DNA from 2 places in the Cobetia sp. 10Alg 146 genome. Region 2 is predicted to be linked to the other one. Evidence: predicted binding sites of a transcription regulator. Region 2 holds the regulator's gene; the other holds the start of a gene.
What was found. Region 2 encodes PhoB, which activates phosphate uptake and scavenging genes when phosphate is short. Its sites were predicted from a motif close to TGTCATANNNNTGTCANA; they were not measured.
Positions count from the first base shown of each region.

Region 1 (3,185 bases), on a different contig from region 2:
AGAGCGTGCACCGGGCTCAGAGTCCTGTCAGGGACTCAAGACTCAGAATGGCCACTTCAGCCAGCCCGAGTCCCAGCAGCGCCCCCGCCAGTACGTCACTGACGTAATGCAGTCCCAGGATCACGCGGGAAAGCGCGATCAACATGGCAAGCGGCGTGACGAGAATGGCCAGTTCCGGCAGCTGCTGAGCCGTCAGGCTGGCAAACAGCACCGCATGCAGTGTATGGCCACTTGGAAAGCTGTAGCGATCCAGCGGTGGCATGGTGCATTGGATGGTCGTGAAGGTGATGAAGGGGCGTTCCCGGCACAGCCGGGTCTTGAGGGCGCGATACAAAAGGGCGCCGGCCCCCGCCGCCAGTCCGAATTCCAGCATCAACCAGCCACCTTGCACGTGATGGAAGGGCAGGCTGAGTGTCAGCAGCAACCAGACGGGCCAGTCACCGAGGCGCGAGACCACGCGAAAGAGGGTCAGGATCGGCCGATACAGCGCCAGACGTGCCACCTGGCGACACAGCCGCCACTCCAGCAGGTCGAGTCGCTCAAAGACGGGAAGGCTGCGATCGTGCATCGGGCTTCTCCTCGGCGAGGCGTAGACAGGCAAGAAAATGCTCGGCGACCTGGCTCCAGGCCATGGGCTCGACGCGTACACGGGCCGCTCTTCCGAGACGTGCGATACGCGCTGGTCGCTGGCAGACTTCCACTGCCTGTTCGATGAATCTGTCCGGCTGGGTGCAGGGGGCCAGCAACCCCTGGTGGTCATCGCGGATCACTTCCGCAGCGGCCGCGTAGTCGAAGGCCACCACGGCCAATCCACTGGCCATGGCTTCCAGCACCACGTTGCCGAAGGTCTCCGACAGCGAGGGGAACAGGAACAGGTCGGCACTGGCGTAATGGGCAGCCAGCGCCTCGCCGGTCTGGAAGCCGGCGAAGATCGCCTCCGGCAGGCGTTGCTTAAGGCGTTCGCGCAGCGGGCCATCGCCCACCAGTACCAGCGCGATATCCGGCTGCACGGCCTGCATGGCCTCGTAGCTGCGAATCAACAGCTCGATGTTCTTTTCCGCCGCCAGGCGGCCGACATGCAGCGCGACGGGCTGCTGAGGGCCGACGCCCCACTGGCGACGCAGCGCTTCACTGCGATGAACGGGCGAGAAGCGCTGACAATCCAGCCCGCGTCCCACGACCCGGACATGCTTGAAACCCTGTTGCGCGAGAGTGGCGGCCTGGATGCGTGTCGGGACCAGTGTCAGGTTGGCGGCATTGTGGAAGTGCTTCAGCCCCTGACGTACCAGGGGGCGTAATGCCCTGAGATGATAGTGGGTGCTGTACTGGTCGAAATTGGTATGAAAGCCTGCCACCACGGGCACGCCGAGGCGACGCGCGACCATCAGGGCACTGACCCCCAGCGGTCCTTCGGTGGCGATGTAGATGACGGAGGGCGGATGCTGGCGCCACAGCGCCGTCAGCCGTCTCAGGGCAGGGGCGCCGATCTGGACGGTGTCATAGCCCGGAAGACGGAAGCCGCGTACCTGAAGCTCCTGCGCGACTCGTGGTTCATGGCTGCCGTCGCGGGGTGCGGGCCGCACGAGCTGCAGCTCGCAGCCCCGCGTGATGAGTTGATCGCACAGATGGCTCAGCGTGTGAGCCACGCCATTGATTTCCGGGTGCCAGGTTTCACTGACAAAGGCGATACGCTCCATGACGGCTCCTGATGACCTTTGAACGAAGTATTGGCCATGGGAGTGACGCCTGCATAACAGCGAGGTGACGAAGTGATGACACCCCACGCAGGTGTCGTTGCAGCCGCGGTCACTCCAGCGGGCAACCTCCCGCGGGCAATCTCCAGCAGGCAATGCTGCCAGGAGGCAGCGGATTCAAGGCGCTCACAGGTCACAGTTCACAGCTCAAAGATCAATCACGCTGGCCGAAACTGACGCGGGGGCGACAGGCGCGGCATGAAGGACGCCGTGGGCGAGGCATGCCCGACGCTCGTTTGGCAAGGCGAGCCCCTGAAGGGCTCGCCAGTGAGGCCGGCAGCCCCAGTTTCAGCGTTTCTCGAGCAGCTCGCGTGGATTGATCGGCTTGCCGCCATGGCGCACGTCGAAGAGCAGTTCAGGCTGACCGTCATTGCGACGTGCCACGCGACACAGCGGGGTGCCCGGCGTGACCTGCTGACCGACCTTGACCAGTATCTCTCCACACTGCGCCAATACGCTCTGCAGATTGCCTGAATGGTGGAGGATGACCACATTGCCCAATTGCCGCATGTTGTCGGCAAAGCGGACTTCACCGCTGGCCGGCGCGCTGGCGACCCCATTGCTGGCCGTGCGAATCCGCATCGGGGCCAGTTGGCCATTGCGGTTGGTGCCGAATTCGCTGATGACTTCGCCGGCGGCAGGCCAGCGCCACGATTGACGCGGTTTCTTCAGCGGACCCGGATCCGGGCGTGCCACGAGACTGCCGCCGCTGGCACGCGCATTGGAAGCGCTTCGGCTGGGGCCACCATTGAGGGGAACCGAGATCAGGGTGCCGACTTTCAGGTCATTGGGGGGAAGCCCCGGGTTGGCGGTCTGGATGCGCTGAGGATTGGCTCCGAAGTAACGGCCTATCTTCGAGTAGGTGTCCCCGGGGCGCAGCTGATAGCGATAGGGGCCACCGGAGGGGGCACGCTCACGCGCGGTGGGCACCAGGATGCGCTGCCCGACCTTGAGGTCACGGATCTTGACGCCGGGGTTGAAGCGGGTGAGGCGCAACAGGGGAATGTCAGCGTCGCGTGCGATCTGCCCCAGGGTGTCGCCTTTCTGGATCGTGATCCATTGGCCTGCCGGTGAGCCGGAGTAGCTGCCGGTGGCGCAGCCTGTCAGCCACAATGCCAGGCTCAGCCACGCCAGTCGCCGCAGCGGCGCGCGAGATGTCCTGTGGAGAAATGTCGAGATGGCGCCCACGGTCAGGCGCACAGCGCCCAGCGGCTCGTGGGGCATGTCAGAGTTGTTCAATGTCGTGTCCTGCACGTGACAGTCGGGCATCCTTGTCCTTCCAGACCTGATTGAGCCATTGCTGAAACCGTTCGCGGTAGGCAGCGTCCGCGTGATAATCCCCGTTCAGCATCCAGGGTTCCACCGGGCGTTGCACGATATCCAGATGGATATCTCCCCCCTTGCCACACAGAAACTCCCAGAAGCTCGCGC
Region 1 covers NZ_JARWKT010000002.1:20,208-23,392, reverse strand. The annotation lists gene QD172_RS03080 (phosphatase PAP2 family protein) at 17-568, opposite strand; gene QD172_RS03075 (glycosyltransferase family 1 protein) at 540-1,697, opposite strand; gene QD172_RS03070 (LysM peptidoglycan-binding domain-containing protein) at 2,043-2,993, opposite strand; gene QD172_RS03065 (acyltransferase) at 2,980-3,185, opposite strand, start outside.
Region 1: the regulator PhoB is predicted to act here: its motif matches at 1,761-1,778, upstream of QD172_RS03075 (glycosyltransferase family 1 protein).

Region 2 (3,185 bases):
CGTCGCGCAGCGGCGTTCCACCGGGAAATGACAACGGAAGCGTGCGCCCTCGCCGGGCAGGCTGTCGATCTCCAGGCGGCCCTGATGGCGGATCAGCACATGCTTGACGATGGCCAGCCCCAGCCCGGTGCCACCAGTGGCGGTGCTGCGTCCCTTGTCGATGCGATAGAAGCGCTCCGTCAGGCGCGGTAGATGCACGGGATCAATGCCGTCACCGTCATCCTCCACCTCGACCATCACGCCCTCGCTGGTGCTCTGGCAGCGCAGCGTGATGTGGCAGTCTTCCGGCGTGTAACGCACCGCATTGAAAACCAGATTCGAGATCGCGCTTCTCAGCTCCTGCTCCTCACCCATCAGGGCCAGTCCGGGCTCGACCTCCACCGTGATGACATGCCGCTCCTTCGAGAGGCCTTCGGCATCTTCCCGGATACGCGTCAGCAGCTGCGCCATGTCGATGCGACGTCCTTCGCCCGACAGCTCGTCGGTCTCCAGGCGCGACAGGGTCAGCAGATCCTCGACGAGGTGCTGCATGCGGTCGGTCTGACTCTGCATCTGTCCCAGGCCACGCTGCCAGCGCGGGGGCAGGTCATCGGCATAGTCGGAATAGGTCTCGAGGTAGCCGGCCAGTACCGTCAGCGGCGTGCGCAGCTCATGGGAGACATTGGCCACGAAATCGCGGCGCATTTCCTCGAGACGGTAGAGACGGGTGACATCGCGCACCATCACCAGGCGCTCGTTGTCACCGAACAGGGTGATGGAGATCTGCAGGGTCAGGTTGTCGGAGAGCGGCGATTGCAGGGTCAGCGGCTCACGATAGGCCAGACGATTGAAGTAATCGATGAACACGGGGTCACGCAGATAGTTGGTGACGTGCTGGCCGCGGTCGTGACTGGCCTTGAGGCCGATCAACTGCTCGGCAGCGCTGTTCCACCACTCCATGTCGCCGTGGTTGTCGAGCATCACCAGGCCATCGCGCATCGCTTCCGAGGATTCCTGGATGCGATTGAGGATGCTGCGCAGTCGCTCCTGTGCCTGACGCTGACCCTTCTGGTAGCGATACAGACGATCGAGCAGATCCCCCCAGACGCCATCGCCGGGCGGCGGCTCTTCATGGGGGTTGGTGATCAGCCAGGTGTAGAGGCTCTTGAGATGCTTGAGATGGACGAACAGGTACAGCGCCAGCCCCAGCGCCAGGCCCCAGCCCAGCAGGCCGAGCAGTCCGCCGACCAGCCCGAAGCCGCCCGCCAGATAGCCCAGCCGCCATAGCTCGTTCGTCCAGTAGCGCATCCGCGTCTCAGGCCTGGGCGCTGAAGCGATAACCGGTACCGCGGACGGTCTGGATCAAGTGCTGATGCCCCTCGCCCAGCGCCTTGCGCAGACGACGAATGTGCACGTCCACGGTGCGCTCCTCGACATAGACATTGCCGCCCCAGACCTGATCCAGCAGCTGGCTGCGGGTGTAGGCGCGCTCCTGATGGGTCATGAAGAACTGCAGCAGGCGGTATTCGGTGGGGCCGACCTCCAGGGAGTTGCCGTGTGCGGTCACGCGGTGGCTGGCGGGGTCGAGCATCAGACCCTCGACTTCCACCGACTCCTCGACGCCCTTGGGCGTGGTGCGGCGCAGCACGGCCTTGAGGCGTGCCACCAGCTCGCGTGGCGAGAAGGGCTTGGTGATGTAATCGTCCGCCCCGGCCTCGAGCCCCTGGATCTTGTTGTCTTCCTCGCCCTTGGCGGTGAGCAGGATGATCGGCAGCTCCGCGGTGGTCTCGTCACGCTTGAGGCGGCGCGCCAGTTCCAGCCCGCTGGTGCCGGGCATCATCCAGTCCAGCAACAGCAGATCGGGCTTTTCATCGACGACGATGGCGTGGGCGTCCTGGGCATTGTCGGCCTCCAGCACGCGGTAATCCGCCATTTCCAGGGCGACGGCGATCATCTCGCGTATCGAGGATTCGTCGTCGACAATCAGTACGGTCTTGGAGCTCATCGCTAGATCCCATGCAGCAGTCGGCGCACGCGCCAGAATGACAAGTCGATGACGATTACAACCTGCTTATATGACAGTGAGATGACAATCGCCAGCTTGGCAGCTTGCCGCCCGGCTTGCCAGCGAGTCCCTCAACTCTCTCAAGGCGTGAATGTCACGCCTCGCCGCACGAGGAAGGTCGCTGGCAGACCGGATGAGGACTCGGGCCCGTTGGCCGGAAAGAGGGGTCAGGCAGCTGGCCAGGTCGCCAGCGCGATGCCCGCGAAGATCAGCAGGCCGGACCAGTGGTTGTTGAGAAATGCCTGGAAGCAGGGGCCACGCTCCCGCTCGCGAATCAGGCGCTGCTGCCAGACGAAGGTCACGGCCGCCGCGGCCAGCCCCAGCCAGTAGAAGATGCCCAGCGCCAGGTGCAGGCCGATGCCGATCAACACCGCCAGCATGCCCAGCTGCAGCAGACCGATCATCAGCTTGTCGGCGCGGCCGAACAGGACGGCGGTGGACTTGATGCCGACCTTGAGATCGTCATTGCGATCGACCATCGCATAGGCGGTGTCGTAGGCCACCGTCCACATCAGGTTGGCCGCGAACAGCCACCAGCCATAGGTCGGCACCTCCTCAAGCGTCGCCGCGAAGGCCATCGGAATCGCCCAGCCGAAGGCGGCACCCAGCACCACCTGCGGCAGATGATGGAAGCGCTTCATGAACGGATAGCTGGCCGCCAGCAGCACGGCGACGATCGACAGCAGCACCGTGGTCAGGTTGGTGAAGCACACCAGCACGAAGGCGGCCGCGACCAGCACACCGAACAGGGTCAGCGCCTCGCGCTCCGTGATGCGTCCTGAGGTCAGCGGGCGATCCCGGGTGCGTTCGACATGCTTGTCCCAGTGGCGATCCGCGTAGTCGTTGATCACGCAGCCGGCGGCACGCATCAGATAGACGCCAGCCACGAAGATCAGCAGCGTATCGCGGTCCGGTAGCCCATCGGCCGCCAGCCACAGGGCCCAGAGGGTCGGCCACATCAGCAGCCAGGTGCCGATGGGGCGGTCCAGACGAGTCAGGGCGAGGTAATCGGCCAGTTTGGACGGGCGGGAAGCGGATGACGCTGACATCAGGACTCCTGATCGAACGGCAGTGGGGAATCAGAGTTCCAGAGCGTGCTGGAACCGAGGGGTGAAACCTTCCTGGACCAGTACCCGGAAGC
Region 2 covers NZ_JARWKT010000005.1:82,011-85,195, reverse strand. The annotation lists gene phoR (phosphate regulon sensor histidine kinase PhoR) at 1-1,287, opposite strand, end outside; gene phoB (phosphate regulon transcriptional regulator PhoB) at 1,295-1,984, opposite strand; gene ubiA (4-hydroxybenzoate octaprenyltransferase) at 2,212-3,093, opposite strand; gene QD172_RS10395 (chorismate lyase) at 3,124-3,185, opposite strand, start outside.